DNA from 3 places in the Saccharothrix coeruleofusca genome. Region 1 is predicted to be linked to each of the others. Evidence: riboswitches for the same ligand, from Rfam matches in the RefSeq annotation. Region 1 holds a riboswitch; each other region holds the start of a gene.
The links. Region 1 has a riboswitch for cobalamin ahead of JOF41_RS15755 (CbtB domain-containing protein). Riboswitches for the same ligand answer to the same signal wherever they lie in the genome.
Positions count from the first base shown of each region.

Region 1 (6,027 bases):
CGGCGGCAAGGGCCGCATCGTGCTGGCCACGGTCAAGGGCGACGTGCACGACATCGGCAAGAACCTGGTGGACATCATCCTGTCCAACAACGGCTACGAGGTGGTCAACATCGGCATCAAGCAGCCGATCAACGCCATCCTCGACGCCGCCGAGGAGCACCGCGCCGACGCCATCGGCATGTCCGGCCTGCTGGTCAAGTCCACGGTGATCATGAAGGAGAACCTGGAGGAGATGAACTCGCGCGGGGTCGCCGACCGGTGGCCGGTGCTGCTCGGCGGGGCGGCGCTGACCCGCGCGTACGTGGAGAACGACCTGGCCGACCTGTACCAGGGGCAGGTGCGCTACGCCCGCGACGCCTTCGAGGGGCTGCGGCTGATGGACGGCATCATGGCGGTCAAGCGCGGTGAGGCCCCCGCGGTCGACCCGGAGGCCGAGCGCAAGGCCGCCGAGCGCAAGGCCCGCCGGGAGCGGTCGCTGCGCATCGCCGCCGAGCGCAAGGCCGCCCGCGCCGAGCCCGAGCCGGTGGGCCGCTCCGACGTGGCCACCGACGTGCCGATCCCGACCCCGCCGTTCTGGGGCACCCGCGTGGTCAAGGGCGTGCCGGTGGCCGACTACGCCGCGATGCTCGACGAGCGCGCCACCTTCATGGGCCAGTGGGGCCTGCGCGGCGCGCGCGGCGGCAACGGCCCCACCTACGAGGAGCTGGTGGAGACCGAGGGCAGGCCGCGGCTGCGGTACTGGCTGGACCGGCTGACCACCGAGGGCGTGCTGGCCAGCGCGGCGGTGGTCTACGGCTACTTCCCGTGCGTGTCCGAGGGCGACGACCTGGTGATCCTCACCGAGCCCCGGCCCGACGCGCCCGAGCGGCTGCGGTTCACCTTCCCCCGGCAGAAGCGCGACCGGCGGCTCTGCCTGGCCGACTTCTGGCGCCCGCGCTCCTCCGGCGAGGTGGACGTGATCGCCTTCCACCTGGTCACCATGGGCCAGCCGATCGCCGACTACGCCAACGACCTGTTCGCCAAGGACGCCTACCGGGAGTACCTGGAGGTGCACGGCCTGGGCGTGCAGCTGACCGAGGCGCTGGCCGAGTACTGGCACCGGCGCATCCGCGAGGAGCTGCGCTGGACCGACGGCACCGCGGTGGCCGAGGAGGACCCGAGCGAGGTGGAGGAGTTCTTCAAGCTCGGCTACCGGGGAGCCCGCTACTCGCTGGGCTACGGCGCCTGCCCGAACATGGAGGACCGGACCAAGGTCGTCGAGCTGCTGGAGCCGGAGCGGATCGGCGTGCGGCTGTCCGAGGAGCTGCAGCTGCACCCGGAGCAGTCGACCGACGCGTTCGTGGCCCACCACCCCGAGGCGAAGTACTTCAACGCGTGAGACCGCCGGGCCGGGCGGTCGAGCTCGTCGCGGGGACGTCACTGCTGGGCGTGTTCGTGGCGAGCGCGGGCCTGGTCCTGGACGCGGGTGACGAGCTGCTGCGCACGGGTGCGCGCGTGCCCGGCGTCGTGGTGCGGGTGCACGAGGCGACGAGGCCGCCCTCGTCGGTGGACGTGCGGTTCACCGTGGACGGCGTCGAGCGGGTCCGCACGCTGCTGTCGGACGATCGCGTGCCGCCGCACCGGGTCGGCGACCGGGTGACGGTGTTCCACGACCCCGCGGACCCCGACCGCGTGCGCACCGAGGAGGTCGCCAACGACCCCCTGTGGTCGACCGCGCTGCTCGCGGTGCCGCTGCTGCTCGGGGGCCTGCTGGTGGTGCGGGGCTGTTCCGGGCTGTTCGACCGTCGGCGCGCGACGCGCCGACGAAGGTGATGGAGGAAGTGCGTGGTTGAGCTGGACGCGGTGCTGTGGGACATGGACGGCACGCTGCTGGACTCGGAGAAGCTGTGGGACATCCCGCTCTACGAGTTCGCCGAGAAGCTGGGCGGCACGCTCTCGCACGCCACGCGGCAGAAGATGGTCGGCACCAACGTGCCGACCACGATGACGCTGCTGTTCGCGGAGGTGGGCGTCGAGCCGACCCCGGCGGACCTGGCCGATGGCGCGGCGTGGATCTCGCGGCGCACCGAGGAGGTCTTCCGCGCGGGCCTGCCGTGGCGGCCGGGGGCGCGCGAGGCGCTGCGGGCGGTGCGCTCCTCGGGGGTGCCGATGGCGCTGGTGACCTCCACCGAGCGGAGGTTGACCGAGGTCGCGCTGGACACCATCGGCCGCGACCTGTTCGACGCCACGGTGTGCGGCGACGAGGTGGGGGGCCGCAACAAGCCGCTGCCCGACCCGTACCTGAAGGCGGCCCGGCTGCTGGGCGCGGACCCGACGCGCTGCGTGGCCGTCGAGGACTCGCCGACCGGCGTGGCCTCCGCCGTGGCGGCGGGCTGCACCGTGCTGGTCGTGCCGTGCGACGTGCCGGTGGAGCCGGGGGAGCGCCGGGTCTTCCGCGACTCGCTGACCGGCGTCGACCACTCGCTGCTGACGACGCTGCTCTCAGCGGTAGGCTGAGCGGAGAGGAGGTGGTCATGGCCGCACCAGCACATCCGCCCTTCGACCCGCTGGTCGATCTCGCAGGCATGTGGACCACCGATCTCGCTGAGCGGTACCTGCCGATCGACGGCGTGCCACCGGCCAAGTACGAGTGCGTGGACGGACGACTGATTTTGAGCCCGTACGAGGCAGGACCCAACACGTATGCGGCTGCGGAGTTGCGCGACATCGTCAAGCCCGCCGCGCGCAAGGCCGGTCTCCGCGTCTACACCACGCTGAACGTCAGGTTCGGCGCGCAGCGGTGGATCCAACCGGATTTCGCGGTGGTGCGCAGCCCCGTGGAAGGTGTCTGGGTGGATGTGGAGGACGTGGTCCTCGTAGGCGAGTTCGTCTCGCCTACCAGCCGCCGACGGGACCGGATCGACAAACCCGCGCTGTGCGCGTCGGAAGGTGTCGAGTACTACCTGTTCGGTGAAGCGGATCTACGGCGGCGGTTCGCCTCGCTGAGGCTGTCCGCGCTCCGCGACGGCGTCTACCAGGTGGTCGCCGACGCCCGGTCGGGTGAGCGGTTCGAAGTCGATGACCCCTTCGAAATCTCGCTCGACCCGACCGAACTGCTGGACCTGTAGGGCTGCGCTCAGGCCGAAGTCAGGCGGGTCCGGCGGGTGGCCGGGTCGACGAGCAGGCCGAAGGCCAGGCCCAGCCCCAGCCACAGGGTGGCGGTCTCGGCCAGCGAGGCCAGCCGGAACTCCCACAGCAGCCCGGCGGGCACGTCCGCCGGGATCTGGTCCGGACCGGCCGGGAACACCACCAGCAGCACCACCGCCGCGGCGACCACCGCCAGCGCCACCGCGGTGAACCGCACCGGCTCGGCCAGGTGCGCCAGCCGCGCCGCCAGCACCCCGGCGCCGTGCACGACCAGCAGGCCCGCCGCGATCAGCCCCAGGTAGAGCACCGTCCGGTACTCCACGGTGGACCCGTCGCCCACCCCCGGCGGGTTGGCCGGGTACTTCACCGCGGGCATCAGCGCCGCCGCGCCGAACAGCGCCGCCGACAGCGCGACGCTGCGCGCGAACGGCGACCGCCGCGGCAACCACCGCCGCGCGCCCGCGTGGGCGGTGGCGAACAGCGCGCCGAGCGCGACCCCGACGACAACAGCGGCGAGCACACCACCGACCACCTGCGTGCCGCGGCTGACCAGTTCACCGTGCTCGTGGCCGTCCCCGACCTCGCCACGCGCCTGTTCGACCGCCAGCGCCGCGCGGATCGGCGCCTCCACCACGACCAGCCCGACCAGGCCCGCGAGCACCCCCGCGACCCCGCCCGCCGCCAGCCCCCGCAGCAGCACACCCCTGAACGAGTTCACCTCGCCCGCCCGTCCTGTAGCTCCACGCCGAACCACCCGAGCAGCCACCACGGCAGCCACACCGACCAGGCCACGTCAGTGGCAGGGGACGCCGAGCGCGTGGCGGCCGTCGTGGAAGAACTCGTGGACGACTTCGGCGGCGTGGCCGAGGGCGAGGCCGTTCTCCTGGAGCACGACCCAGGTCACCGCCAGGGCGAGCAGGGCGACGGCGTAGGCCCACCGGGGCAGCGCCGGGGAGAGCGGGTGCGAGGGGCTCGTCATGACCGATTCCTCCATGCCTCGTGGAAGGTCTGCAACAACGGCGCCGCAGCCGGTCTCCTGGCTCCCGGATCAGTGCTTCTCCCGCGTCTTCCCAGCCGCGCGGTGCGGCCAGTGACGTGCTCGGCGGGTTGGCTCCCCGGTCACAGTGGCGAGGACCGCGCCGGATTCCCACCGGCTTCCCGTCCACCGCGGCCTGCGCACGATAAGGGGCCGGGCCGCGTGCGCACAACGGGTGACCGGCGATGTCACCTCTGTAGCCGCGCGCGATCACCCCCGGAGGGCAGTGGGCAGTCACCGCACGTGCCGCCGCCGTCGAGCCGGTAGTACAGGCAGCAGCTGCGCCTGCGGAACGCGACCTCGCCGGGGAACGGGATGAAGTCGCCCGAGCCGGTGAACGGCGGCTGCGCGAGCATTCGCCGCCCGATGGCCACGCACTGCTCCGCCTCGGCGGCACCGCTGCGGCTCAGCGTGCGCAGGGCGCCCGCGATGGACGAGGCCGCGTTGCCCCACAGCAGGCCGCGCGCCACCGGGGTGACCCGGCGGATCGCGTCCACCACCGGTTCCAGGGCGTCGGCGATGCCTCCGCCCTCCACCGGGTCGGCGATCCTGACCCGCAGGCCGTCGGCGCTGTGGTGCCACCAGAGGTTGGCGGGCCGGATGTCCGGTGCTGCCCGCCCGGTGACGTGCGCGGCGACCACCGGGCACAGCAGCCGGGCGGTGTAGCCGAGGAAGAACAGCGACGCCGCCACGCGCGGTTCGCCGGTCCGGTAGCGCCGGGCGATCGCGTCGAGGGTGGCGGGCAGGGCGTCGCCGTCGAGCAGGGCGTCGCCGGACAGCCAGCTCGGGTCGGGGCGGCCGACGTCCAGGGCGAAGAACGGGCTGATGCCGCGGATCTCGCGCAGCGTGGTGAGGACTCGGGCGAACTGGGACACGCGGTCAGTCTGCCGTGCGTCCTCGGGCGGGTCCTACGGCACGTAGAAGGTCAGCAGGTCCGCGCGCACCGGTGGGAACAGCGCGCGCATCAGGGTGGCGTTCGGGCCGGGGTAGACGTCGGGGTGGCGGGCGGCCAGGCCCTGGATGCCGTGCGGGCCGAACAGCAGCGACGCGACCAGGTCCGGGGCCACGCCCGCGCCGCCCACCGCGGCCGGCCCCTGCATGGTGCCGCCCGCCCGCACCGGGCCCACCTCGCCCGCCGCGAACGGCAGGCGGACGTGGGAGGAGAAGAACGACACGACCGCCTCCCCGTCGGTGAGGCCCGCGCCCGCCAAGCGGGCCGACAGCACGGGGCGCAGGTGCTCCAGCAGCGCCACCGGGTCGGCGACCCGGACGTAGTAGCTGGCGGCCTCCTCCGGCGCGGGGCCGAGGAACGGCGCCAGCGCCTCGCCCGCGACCGTGCCGGGGCGCTCGGTGACCTCGGCCGCACCGGTCAGCGCCAGCAGGGCGCGGGCCGCTTCGGCGTCCACGGCGGCGACCTCGGTCAGGTGCGCCTCGGCGGTCCGGCCCGCGGCCACCGGCACGCCGTCGCGCTCGACCAGCCACTGCGTGCTGGCCTGGTGCGCGACCAGCCACCGCCACCGCGCGGGCGAGTGCGGCATCCGCAGGTCCGCGCGGGCCTGCTCGGCGTCCTGGAGGGCGGCCAGGGTCGGGATGTCGGCGGCGGTGGCCTCGCGCAGCAGGTGCCCGGAGGACTCCGGCCGGGTGGCGACCGGCCGGGTGGCCGGGATCGGGATGGCGTAGGTGTAGCCGAACCGCCGGTAGAAGTAGGGGATGCCGAGCATCACCTGGACCAGGTGCCCGCGCGCGGCGGACCGCTCGTGCGCCCACGCCATGAGCCCGCGGACCAGGCCGCGTCCCTCGTGCTCGCGGTGGGTGGCCACCAGTTCGACCTGTCCGGCCGGGATTTCCAGGCCGTCCAGCACCAG
Region 1 is NZ_JAGINV010000001.1:3,496,367-3,502,393, reverse strand. Features, by position in the region: gene metH (methionine synthase) at 1-1,378, shown strand, start outside; gene JOF41_RS15775 (DUF3592 domain-containing protein) at 1,375-1,812, shown strand; gene JOF41_RS15770 (HAD family hydrolase) at 1,825-2,496, shown strand; gene JOF41_RS15765 (Uma2 family endonuclease) at 2,514-3,107, shown strand; gene JOF41_RS15760 (CbtA family protein) at 3,116-3,844, opposite strand; gene JOF41_RS15755 (CbtB domain-containing protein) at 3,920-4,105, opposite strand; cobalamin riboswitch at 4,136-4,311, opposite strand; gene JOF41_RS15750 ((2Fe-2S)-binding protein) at 4,351-5,037, opposite strand; gene JOF41_RS15745 (GNAT family N-acetyltransferase) at 5,071-6,027, opposite strand, start outside.

Region 2 (6,027 bases), 2.0 Mb from region 1:
ACCGGCTCGACGGTAGCGCACGAGAACTCCTCAGTTGATCGGCGGTGAACGTCTGGGAGCGCTCCCAGGTTTTGGGGGAGTGTGGTTCGCGCCACGGAGCCATGTCAAGCTCCCGTATCCGCGCTGTTACCGATGTTGCGACTTTTGCCCCGCTGAACCGATTCCGCGACGGCGCGCGGAGACAGCCGTTCAGCTACTCCACGTCGTCCACTCGGCCACGCACCGTTCCTCTTTCAGGTGCGTGGCCAGCGGTTTTCCCGCGATGGATCGAGAAAGTAGGGGTGTGTGAACACCTCCGGCCGGACCGCGGAAGTCAGCGGAAGTCAGCGGCCGTCCTCCAGGTCCCCTTCGGTCTCCAGGTAAACAGCGCGCAACGCCGCCAGCGTCTCCGCCTCCGGGTGCTCCCACAGCCCGCGGTCGACCGCCTCCAGCAGCCGCTCGGAGATCCCGTGCAGCGCCCAGGGGTTGGACTCGGCCAGGAACCGCCGGTTCTCCGGGTCCAGCACGTAGCTGGCGGCCAACTGCTCGTACATCCAGTCCGCCACCACACCGGTGGTCGCGTCGTAGCCGAACAGGTAGTCCACCGTGGCCGCCAGCTCGAACGCGCCCTTGTAGCCGTGCCTGCGCATGGCCGCCAGCCACCGCGGGTTCACCACGCGCGCGCGGAAGATCCGGTTCGTCTCCTCGTGCAGCGTCCGCGTGCGCACCGCGTCCGGGCGCGTGCTGTCACCGACGTAGGCGGCGGGCGCCTTGCCGGTCAGCGCGCGCACGGTCGCGACCATGCCGCCGTGGTACTGGAAGTAGTCGTCGGAGTCGGCGATGTCGTGCTCGCGGGTGTCGATGTTCTTGGCCGCCACGGCGATGCGCCGGTAGGCCGACTCCATGTCCTCGCGCGCCCGCACGCCGTCCAGGTCGCGGCCGTAGGCGTAACCGCCCCACACCGCGTAGACCTCCGCCAGGTCCGCGTCGTCGCGCCAGTTGCGGCTGTCGATCAGCGGCAGGATGCCCGCGCCGTACGCGCCCGGCTTGGAGCCGAACACGCGCAGCGTGGCCCGCCGCTCGTCGCCGTGCGCGGCGAGGTCCGCCCGCGCGTGGGCGCGCACGAAGTTGTCCTCGTCGGCCTCGTCCAGCGCGGCCACCATCCGCACCGCGTCGTCCAGCAGCGCCACCACGTGCGGGAAGGCGTCGCGGAAGAACCCGCTGATGCGCACCGTCACGTCGATGCGCGGCCTGCCCAGCTCGGCCAGGTCGACCACCTCCAGGCCGGTGACCCGGCGGGACTGCTCGTCCCACACCGGCCGCACGCCCAGCAGCGCCAGCACCTCGGCGATGTCGTCCCCCGCGGTGCGCATCGCGCTGGTGCCCCACACCGACAGGCCCACCGACGGCGGCCACTGCCCCGTCTCCGACCGGTAGCGCTCCAGCAGCGAGTCCGCCATGGCCTGCCCGGTCTCCCAGGCCAGCCGCGACGGCACCGCCTTCGGGTCCACGGAGTAGAAGTTCCGGCCGGTCGGCAGCACGTTGACCAGGCCGCGCAAGGGCGAACCGCTCGGCCCGGCGGGCACGTAGCCGCCGTCCAGCGCGTGCAGCACGTTGTCCAGCTCGTCGGTGGTGCGCGCCAGGCGCGGCACGACCTCCAGCGCGGCGAACTCCAGGATGCGCGCCACGTCCTCGGTCTCGGCCAGCTCGCGGGCCGCCGCCACGTCCCAGCCCGCGTCCTCCATGCCCTGCACCAGCTCCCGCGCGCGCCGCTCCACCTCGTCGGTGGTGACGCGGTCGGAATCCTTGAGGCCCAACGCCTCCCGCAGGCCCGGCAGCGCGACCTGCCCGGCCCACATCTGGCGCGCCTGGAGGATCGCCAGCACCAGGTTGACCCGCGCCTGACCGGTGGGCGCCTGCCCCAGCACGTGCAGGCCGTCGCGGATCTGCACGTCCTTGATCTCGCACAGCCAGCCGTCCACGTGCAGGATCAGCTCGTCGAACTCCGCGTCGTGCGGCCGGTCGGAGATGCCCAGGTCGTGGTCCAGCTTGGCGGCCTGGATCAGGGTCCAGATCTGCGCGCGGATGGCGGGCAGCTTCGCCGGGTCCATCGCGGCGATGGTGCCGTGCTCGTCGAGCAGCTGCTCCAGCCGCGCGATGTCGCCGTAGCTGTCCGCCCGCGCCATCGGCGGCACCAGGTGGTCCACCAGCGTGGCGTGCGCGCGGCGCTTGGCCTGGGTGCCCTCACCGGGGTCGTTGACCAGGAACGGGTAGACCAGCGGCAGGTCGCCCAGCGCGGCGTCCGGACCGCAGCCCGCCGACATGCCCACCGTCTTGCCAGGCAACCACTCCAGGTTGCCGTGCTTGCCCACGTGCACCACCGCGTCCGCGCCGAACTCGGCCTCCAGCCAGCGGTACGCGGCCAGGTAGTGGTGGCTGGGCGGCAGGTCCGGGTCGTGGTAGATGGCGATGGGGTTCTCGCCGAACCCGCGCGGCGGCTGCACCATCACCACCACGTTGCCCGACCGCAGCGCGGCCAGCACGATCTCGCCGTCGCGGTCGCGGGAGCGGTCCACGAACAGCCCGCCCGGCGGCGGTCCCCAGTGCCGCTCCATCTCCTCGCGGAGGTCCTCGGGCAGCGTGGCGTACCACTCGCGGTAGCGCGCGGCGGGCAGCCGCACCGGGTTGCCCTGCAGCTGCTCCTCGGTCAGCCAGTCCGGGTCCTGGCCCCCGGCGGCGATCAGCGCGTGGATGAGCGCGTCGCCGTCGAGGTCGTCCACACCGGGCAGCTGGTCACCGATGTCGTAGCCGCGCTCCCGCAGCGCGGCCAGCAGCCGCACCGCGCTGGCCGGGGTGTCCAGGCCCACCGCGTTGCCGATCCGGGAGTGCTTGGTCGGGTAGGCCGAGAGCATCAGCACGACCTTGCGCTCGGCGGGCGGGACGTGCCGCAACCTGCCGTGCCGCACCGCGATCCCGGCCACCCGCGCGGCCCGCTCCGGATCGGCCACGTAGACGGTCAGGCCGTCCTCGTCGACCTCCTTGAAGGAGAACGGCACGGTGATGATGCGGCCGTCGAACTCGGGGATGGCCACCTGGGTGGCGGTGTCCAGCGGGGACAGACCGTCGTCGTTGCCGTCCCACGCGGCGCGGCTGCTGGTCAGGCACAGCCCCTGCAGGATCGGCACGTCCAGCTCGGCGAGCGCGCCCACGTCCCAGGCGTCCTCGTCACCGCCCGCCGAGGCGGCAGCGGGCTTGGTGCCGCCCGCGGCGAGCACGGTGACCACCAGCGCGTCGGCCTCCCCCAGCCGCGCCAGCAGCTCCGGCTCGGCCGAGCGCAGCGACGCGCAGTAGACCGGCAGCGGCCTGCCGCCCTTGGCCTCGATCGCGTCGCACAGCGCGTGCACGAAGGCGGTGTTCCCGGCCACGTGGTGCGCGCGGTAGTACAGCACCGCGATCGTGGGGCCGTCGGTGGCGGGCTCGGGGCGTTCCAGGACGCCCCAGGTGGGGGCGGGAGTGGGCGGGGCGAAGCCGAAGCCGGTCAGCAGGACCGTGTCGGACAGGAAGCGGTGCAGCTCGGCGAGGTTGTCCGCGCCGCCGTGCGCGAGGTAGGCGTGCGCCTCCGCGCACACGCCGCCGGGCACCGTGGACAGCTCCATCAGCGGGGCGTCGGGGTTCTGCTCGCCACCGAGCACCACCACCGGGCGCGGGCCCGCCAGCAGCCAGTCCAGCCCCTCCTCCCACATCCGGCGCCCGCCCAGGATGCGCACCACCACCAGGTCGACCCCCTCCACCAGGGCCGGGAGGTCGTCCACGGCGAGACGGGCGGGGTTGCCCAGCCGGTAGTCGGCGCCGCTGGCGCGGGCGGAGAGCAGGTCGGTGTCGGAGGTCGACAGCAGCAGGATCACGTGCGGGCTCCATCCCTCGGGGGTCCTCGCCCCAGGTCGTAGGGGACGGCGGAGCGGAGTTCCTGACTTCCGGGGGCTGCCCGGTCACAGTGGCGGGACCGCGCCGGATTCGCACCGGCTTCCTCCTGCTGCTTCGCCGTTCGAAGAGCACCCTAACCGGCCCGACGCGGTCCGGTCGCCCCCTCACCCATCCCACGGGCACTCCGTCCAGATCCTGAACCGAGCGTTCCGGCCCCGCGAGTCGAACGCTCAGGTACCGCGAGTCGAACGCTCAGGACCCCTGAGTTCGTCGTTGGGGTGGGTCAAGGACGGTCGGCAAGTACTACCCGACGGGGCCGGGAAGGCCGGTAACTACTACCCGAGGTGTGGGGGAAGCGCCGCGCAGAGCGCGAAAGTGCGGGTCGGAGGGCGCGAATGTTGAATTCGGGGTGCCTGAGCGTTCGACTCGCGGGGGCGACACGCCCGACACGCCCATAGGCGGGTGGCACTGGGGGTGGGCGGGTTGTCCGGATGCGGGGGGCGATGTGATCGCGAGTTAGAGTCCAGACCATGTCCGCTGATCGAGTGCGCCCCGACGCCTGCCCTGGCGCGATTGACGTGCACCTCGCGGCGGATGGCGGGCTGGCCCGGATCAGGGTGCCGGGCGGGACCCTCGACGCGCGCCGGTTCGACGCCGTGCGACTGGCCGCGCTGGAACTGGGGGACGGCTGGATCGAGCTGACCTCCCGGGCAAACTTGCAGGTCAGAGGCTTGCCGCCGGGAGCGGAGCACGAGTTGGGCGCACGGCTGGCCGAGGTCGGCCTGCTGCCGTCGCGAACCCACGAGCGGATGCGCAACATCGTCGCCGCGCCGCTGGAGGACAACCAGGCGCTGGTCGACGAGATCGACCGGGCGCTGTGCGCGGTGCCCGGACTGGCCCAGTTGCCCGGCCGGTTCCTGGTCACGGTGGGCGAGGCGGTCGCGGGCCTGGGGGGCGATGTCGGCCTGGTGGGTGACGCCCTGCTGCTGGCGGGCCGCGACTGCGGACTGCGCGTGACCGATCCCGTGGCGGCGGTCGTCGCGGCGGCGGAGCGGTTCCAGGAGATCCGCGGCACGGCCTGGCGCTTGTCCGAAGTGGACGGTGGTGTGGCCGACATCACGGACGCCATCGGTGGTCCGCGCGGCGAACCGGTCGACACCGCTGTGATCCCGGTCGCACCGGGACCGGTGGGCGACCGGGTGGTGGCGGGGGTGCCGCTGGGACGGTTGAACGCCCGCCTGCTGGCGGGCACTCCGGTGCGGGTCACGCCGTGGCGCAGCCTGGTGCTGCCCGCAGGGGCGGACACGACCGGTCTGATCACCGACCCGGCCTCGCCGTGGCACGGGGTCAGCGCGTGCACCGGGCGGCCGGGCTGCGCGAAGTCGCTGGCCGACGTGCGCGCGGACGCGGCCAGGTGGGTCGCCGCGCGCCAGGGCTCGGGTCCGGCGCACTGGTCGGGCTGCGCCCGCCGGTGCGGTCGCCCGGCGGGCCAAGTGGTGGAGTTCGTCGCGACCGGCGACGGGTACGAGGAGATCAGGTGACCAGCTACGTCAAGGACGGCGCGGAGATCTACCGCCGGTCCTTCGCCACCATCCGCGCCGAGGCCGACCTGAGCGGCCTGCCCGAGGACGTCGCGCGGGTCGCGGTGCGGATGATCCACGCCTGCGGCATGGTCGACCTGGTCGACGACCTGGCCTACTCCCCCGGTGTCGTGCGCGAGGCGCGGGAGGCGCTGCTGGGCGGCGCGCCGATCCTGTGCGACGCGCAGATGGTCGCCGCGGGCGTGACGCGGCGCAGGTTGCCCGCCGACAACGAGGTCCTGTGCACGCTGGGCGACCCTCGGGTGCCCGCGCTGGCCGAGCAGCTGGGCAACACCCGCAGCGCCGCCGCCCTGGAGCTGTGGGGCGAGAAGCTGGACGGCGCGGTGGTGGCCATCGGCAACGCGCCCACCGCGCTGTTCCACCTGCTCGACCTGATCGCCGCGGGCGCGCCGAGGCCCGCGGCCGTGCTGGGCATCCCGGTGGGCTTCATCGGCGCCGCCGAGTCCAAGCAGGCGCTGGCCGACAACGAACTCGGCCTGGAGCACCTGGCGGTGCTGGGCAGGCGCGGCGGCAGCGCCATCAC
Region 2 is NZ_JAGINV010000001.1:1,510,653-1,516,679, reverse strand. Features, by position in the region: gene JOF41_RS07195 (ABC transporter substrate-binding protein) at 1-21, opposite strand, end outside; gene cobN (cobaltochelatase subunit CobN) at 324-3,884, opposite strand; cobalamin riboswitch at 3,920-4,054, opposite strand; gene JOF41_RS07185 (ferredoxin-like domain-containing protein) at 4,434-5,444, shown strand; gene JOF41_RS07180 (precorrin-8X methylmutase) at 5,441-6,027, shown strand, end outside.
Region 2: another riboswitch for cobalamin. It lies ahead of cobN (cobaltochelatase subunit CobN); the one in region 1 lies ahead of JOF41_RS15755 (CbtB domain-containing protein).

Region 3 (6,027 bases), 1.7 Mb from region 1:
CCGCGCAGTCCCCGCCGATGCTGGGCCTGCTGTCGTTCCGCGCCCCGCTGAGCGTGCCGGTGGTGCTGGACGGGCGGGGCACGGCCGGGCAGCGGCGGATCATTGACGCGGTGGGCGCGTCATAGTCACAGGATCGGGTAACGATGTCCGTCCGGCTTTCGATCAGTGAGGTATTCGCGCCACAACCTGTCATGCTGTCGTCGAGGTCGCGATGAACGCGGGGGTGGTGTGAATGGTGTTCCCGGCCGATGTCGCATCCGTGCTCAGCGGCGCGTCGATGGGGCAGCTCAGGCACTGGCGGAATACCGGGCTGGTGGTCCCCGGTGTTGCGGACGATCCGGCTCTGTACTCCTACCAGGACGTGGTCGCCCTGCGCATCGTCATGTGGCTCCGCACGGAGTCGACCTTGCAGAGGGTGCGAAAGGCGTTCGCCAACCTGAGGGCCTACCGGTTCACCGACCACCCGGCCTCGTACCGGTTCGGCACCGACGGCGACACCATCGCCGTGCGCGATGACGACGAGCGGTGGACGGATTTGGTGCGCAAGCCGGGGCAGACGCACATGTTCACCCTGGCCGAGGTGTTTCAGCCGTTCACCACGCGCAACGGCCGGGAAGTCGTCGACTTCACGCGGCCGCGCGGACATCTTCGCGTCGACGCGAACCTGCTCGGTGGCTGGCCCGCGATCGAGGGCACGCGCATCGGGTTCGACACCGTGGCCGCCTTGGTGGAGGACGGCTCGCTCACCGCGGAGGACGTGCACCACTACTACCCGTCCGTACCCGTGGAAGCTGTTCCCGACGCCGTGAGCTTCGCCGATTCGGTAGCCGCGGCCAGGAGCGGCGCGGCGTGAAGTTCTTCATCGATGAAAACCTTCCCCACAGTCTTGTCGGTCCCCTCGGGGTGCTCTTCCGCGAGCACGGATTTCATTCCTGCCACAGTGAGGGATTGACCGGGGTTCAGGACATCCCGTTGTTCCAAGTGCTGAGCGCGGGCGGTTTCACCGCGATCATCACCAAGGACGCCAGGCAGGTTCGTGCGAACGACGCCGAGCGGCGAGCCCTCCACGACTGCGGAGTGCACTGGATCGGAGTGCGCCAACCCTCGGTGGGTGGGCTCAAGCTCATGGCCGCTTGGGTGGCCGGTCTGACGGCGGCCATGCCCCACATCCTCGACCGCCTCGGCCAAGTGAGCACGCCGTCCTGGTTCAGGGTCAACGGGATTCCCCACGAGGCCAGTCAGCGCATGACGTCCGGTCCGCTGCTCGGATGACGGGAGTCGTCACCTGCCGCAGTCGGTGTCCGGCAGCGTGACGGCCTCGCCGCCTGCGCTCCGCACCTGCAAGTACCACCAGCGCGGCCGTAGCGAGCGCATGGCCACTACCCGCGTCGGTGGACGCGGACGCGGGTAGTGGTTAGCGGCCCGTGGGACGGGGGCGGGTGGTACTTGCAGACGAGAGCGCCGTCACGTTCCCGGTGGTTCGCAGGGCGGGGACTTGGTCGCAGCCGGGCGAGGTGCGACGATGCCTGGGCTGTGAGGGGTGCGCGAGGAAGCCGGTGAGAGTCCGGCACGGTCCCGCCACTGTGACCGGGTGACGCCGGGAGTCAGGAACTCGGCCCCCGAGTCACCGAACCGGACACGGGCGTGGACACCCGAGGAAGGACACCGCCGCATGGGCGCGCGTTTCCCCTTTTCCGCTGTCGTCGGCCACGACGACCTCCGCTTGGCCCTGTTGCTCAACGCCGTGCACCCCGGTATCGGGGGAGTGCTGGTCCGAGGGGAGAAGGGAACCGCCAAGTCGACCGTGGTGCGCGCGCTGGCCGCGCTGCTGCCCGAGCTGGAGGTGGCGGCGGGCTGCCGCTTCGGCTGCGACCCGGCCGCGCCCGCGGACTGCCCCGACGGCCCGCACGGCGGCGGCGTCGAGCGGCGGCCCGCCCGGCTGGTCGAGCTGCCGGTCGGCGCGACCGAGGACCGCCTGGTCGGCTCGCTGGACCTGGAGCGCGCGCTGACCGAGGGGGTGCGCGCCTACCAGCCCGGACTGCTGGCCGCCGCGCACCGCGGGGTGCTCTACGTCGACGAGGTCAACCTGCTGCACGACCACCTGGTGGACCTGCTGCTCGACGCCGCCGCGATGGGCCGCGCGCACGTCGAGCGGGAGGGCGTGTCGGTGTCCCACCCGGCGTCGTTCCTGCTGGTGGGCACGATGAACCCGGAGGAGGGCGAGCTGCGCCCCCAGCTGCTGGACCGCTTCGGCCTCACCGTGTCGGTGCGCGCCGCCCGCGACGTGGCCACCCGCACCGAGGTGATCCGGCGCAGGCTGGCCTACGAGGCCGACCCGGAGGGCTTCGCGGCCCGCTGGGCCGAGCGGGACGCCGAGCTGGCGGGCCGGATCGCGGCGGCGCGGGCGGCGCTGCCGGGCGTGCGGCTGCCCGACGCCGAGGTGCGCCGGATCGCGGCGGTCTGCGCGGCGTTCGAGGTCGACGGGATGCGCGCGGACCTGGTGGTCGCGCGCACCGCCGCGGCGCACGCGGCGTGGCGCGGGGCGGCCGAGGTCGCCGAGGAGGACGTGGAGGCGGCGGTGCGGCTGGCGCTGCCGCACCGCAAGCGCCGCGACCCGTTCGACGAACCGGGCCTGGAGGAGGAGCAGCTCGCCGACGCGCTGCGCCAGGGCGCGGAGCACGCCGAGGAGCCGGACCCCGACCCGGAGGACGACCCCGACGGCGGCGGTGACGGACCCGGAGGCGGCGGCGAGTCCACCGGGGAATCCGCCCAGGAGTCCACTTCGGACGGTCCGAGCCCTGAACGGCCCGACGGCGGGGGTTCCGGCTCGGGGGAGCGCACGCACGCCCCGGCCCCCGCGTTCCGCGCCCGGCTGCTCCAGGTGCCCGGCGTCGGCGAGGGCGCGCCGGGCAAGCGCTCCCGCGCCAGGGCCCGCACCGGCCGCGTGGTCCGCCCGTCCGCCTCGGACGGCGGCGGCCTGCACCTGGTCGGCACGCTCGGCGCGGCCGCGCCGCACCAGGCCGCGCGCGGCCGCAGCGGCCCCGGACTGGTGCTGCGCGGCGAGGACCTGCGGCGGTCGGTGCGCGAGGGCAAGGAGGGCAACCTCGTGCTGTTCGTGGTCGACGCCTCCGGCTCGATGGCCGCGCGGCAGCGCATGTCGGCGGTCAGCGGCGCGGTGGTGTCCCTGCTGCGCGACGCCTACCAGCGGCGGGACAAGGTCGGCGTGATCACCTTCCGGGGTGCGGCGGCCGAGGTCGCGCTGCCGCCCACCGGCTCGGTCGACGCGGCGGCGGCCCGGCTGCGCGCCCTGCGCACCGGGGGCCGCACCCCGCTGGCCGACGGCCTGCTGCGGGCCCGCCGGGTGCTGGAGTCCGAACGGGTCCGCGACCCCCGGCGCAGGCCGCTGCTGGTGCTGCTGACCGACGGCCGCGCGACCGCCACCGGCGCGGGCGGCGACCCGGCGGCCGACGCCCTGCGCGCGGCGGGCCTGCTGGCCGCCGACGGCGTGGCGGCGGTGGTGGTGGACTGCGAGCGCGGCCCGGTGCGGCTGGGCATGGCGGCCCGCGTGGCCGCCGCGCTGGGCGGGGTCTGCCTGCGCCTGGAGGAGTTGTCCGCGGACCAGGTCGCCGGCGTCGTGCGCGCCGCGCGCGCCGCCTGAGAGGGGAACGCCATGCCTCAGGGACAGCCGTCCTCGGTGCCCGTCGACGGGCTCACCACCCGGCAGCGCCGCAACCGGCCGCTGGTCGTGGTGCACACCGGCGAGATGAAGGGCAAGTCCACCGCCGCCTTCGGCCTGGCCCTGCGCGGCTGGAACCAGGGCTGGTCCATCGGGGTCTTCCAGTTCGTGAAGTCGGCCAAGTGGAAGGTCGGCGAGGAGACCGCCTTCCGCGCGCTGGGCAGGCTGCACGAGCAGACCGGCGAGGGCGGCCCCGTCGAGTGGCACAAGATGGGCGAGGGCTGGTCGTGGGCCCGCAAGCAGGGCACCGAGGCCGACCACGCCGCCGCCGCGCTGGAGGGTTGGCGGGAGGTCGCCCGCCGCATGGCCGAGCAGCGGCACGGGCTGTACGTGCTCGACGAGTTCACCTACCCGATGCACTGGGGCTGGGTCGACGTGGAGGAGGTGGTGGCCGCGCTGCGCGAGCGCCCCGGCCACCAGCACGTGGTGATCACCGGCCGCTACGCCCCGCCCGCGCTGCTCGACGCCGCCGACCTGGTGGTGGAGATGACCAAGGTCAAGCACCCGATGGACGCCGGGCAGAAGGGCCAGAAGGGGATCGAGTGGTGAACCGGCTGGTGGTCGCCGCCCCGGCCTCCGGCAGCGGCAAGACCACCGTGGCCACCGGGCTGGTGGCGGCGCTGCGCCGGGCGGGCGACCGGGTCGCGCCGTTCAAGGTCGGCCCGGACTACATCGACCCCGGCTACCACGGCCTGGCCGCCGGTCGCCCCGGCCGCAACCTGGACCCGGTGATGGTGGGCGAGCACCGGGTGCCCGCCCTGTTCGCGCACGGCTCGCGCGGCTGCGACATCGCCGTGGTCGAGGGCGTGATGGGCCTGTTCGACGGGCGGGTGGGCACCGAGGGCGTCGGCTCCACCGCGCACGTGGCCAAGCTGCTGTCCGCGCCGGTGCTGTTCGTGGTCGACGCGCGCGGGCAGAGCCGCAGCCTGGCCGCCCTGCTGCACGGGTTCCGGGGCTACGACCCGACCGTGCGGCTGGGCGGTGTGGTGCTCAACCAGGTCGGCTCGGCGCGGCACGAGGAGGTGCTGCGCGCCGCCTGCGCGGAGGTGGGCCTGGAGGTGCTGGGCGTGCTGCCGCGCGACGCCGGGCTCAGCCTGCCGTCGCGGCACCTGGGCCTGGTCACCGCCGCCGAGCACGGCCACGAGGCGGTCGCCGCGGTGGACGCGCTGGCCGAGGCGGTGACCGAGCACGTCGACCTGGCCGCGGTGCGCGCGCTGGCCGCGCGGGCGCCGTCGCAGGCGGTGCCCGCGTGGGACCCGCACGCCGAGGTCGAGCCGGTGCCGGGCAGGCCCGTGGTGGCGGTCGCGGGCGGGGCGGCGTTCACCTTCGGCTACGCCGAGCACGTCGAGCTGCTGCGCGCGGCCGGGGCCGAGGTCGCGGTGGTCGACCCGCTGCGCGACGAGGAGCTGCCGGAGGGCACGGCGGGACTGGTGCTGCCCGGCGGGTTCCCCGAGCAGCACGCCGCCGAGCTGTCGGCCAACGAGCCGCTGCGCGCCGCGGTGGCCCGACTGGCGGCCTCCGGCGCGCCGGTGCACGCCGAGTGCGGTGGCCTGCTGTACCTGGCGCGCTCGCTGGACGGCGTGCCGATGTGCGGGGTGGTCGACGCCGACGGCGCGATGACCTCGAAGCTGGTGCTGGGCTACCGGGACGCGGTCGCGGCGGGCGAGTCGGTGCTGGGGGTCGCGGGCGCGCGGATCACCGGGCACGAGTTCCACCGCACCGCGCTGACCGCCCCGCACGGCCACCGCCCGGCCTGGCACTGGCGCGGCCACGACCAGCGCCCGGTGGCCGAGGGGTTCGTCGTGGGCGGGGTGCACGCGTCGTACCTGCACACGCACCCGGCGGCCGCGCCGGAGGCGGTCGGCCGCTTCGTGCGGGCCTGCGCCACATCCCGTCAGGCCACTCGATAGTGGATCGCCCGTGCGCGGTACGGTCCTTGCCCAGCGAGATCGAACACAGCGTGGGGAGCAGGTAGCGATGACCGGTCGGGTGACGTTCGTGGGCGCCGGTCCGGGTGCCGCCGATCTCATCACCTTGCGGGGGGCCAAGCGCATCGCCGAGGCCGACGTGGTGCTGTGGGCGCCCGCGGTGGTGGAGGTCGAGTGCGTCCGCGAGCACGCCCGCCCCGACGCCGAGCTGGTCGACTTCTCCCGTGTGGGCGACGCCGAGGTGGTGGAGGTCTACCGGCGCGCGGCGGCGAGCAAGCTCAACGTGGTGCGGCTGCACCCCGGCGACCCCTCGCTGTGGGGCGGGCTGCGCGAGCACCACGACACCTGCCGCCGGCTGGGCAT
Region 3 is NZ_JAGINV010000001.1:5,156,502-5,162,528, reverse strand. Features, by position in the region: gene JOF41_RS38390 (cytochrome P450) at 1-125, shown strand, start outside; gene JOF41_RS23110 (DUF433 domain-containing protein) at 233-853, shown strand; gene JOF41_RS23105 (PIN-like domain-containing protein) at 850-1,272, shown strand; cobalamin riboswitch at 1,513-1,634, shown strand; gene JOF41_RS23100 (putative cobaltochelatase) at 1,673-3,658, shown strand; gene cobO (cob(I)yrinic acid a,c-diamide adenosyltransferase) at 3,671-4,285, shown strand; gene JOF41_RS23090 (cobyrinic acid a,c-diamide synthase CobB) at 4,282-5,646, shown strand; gene JOF41_RS23085 (cobalt-precorrin-4/precorrin-4 C(11)-methyltransferase) at 5,714-6,027, shown strand, end outside.
Region 3: another riboswitch for cobalamin. It lies ahead of JOF41_RS23100 (putative cobaltochelatase); the one in region 1 lies ahead of JOF41_RS15755 (CbtB domain-containing protein).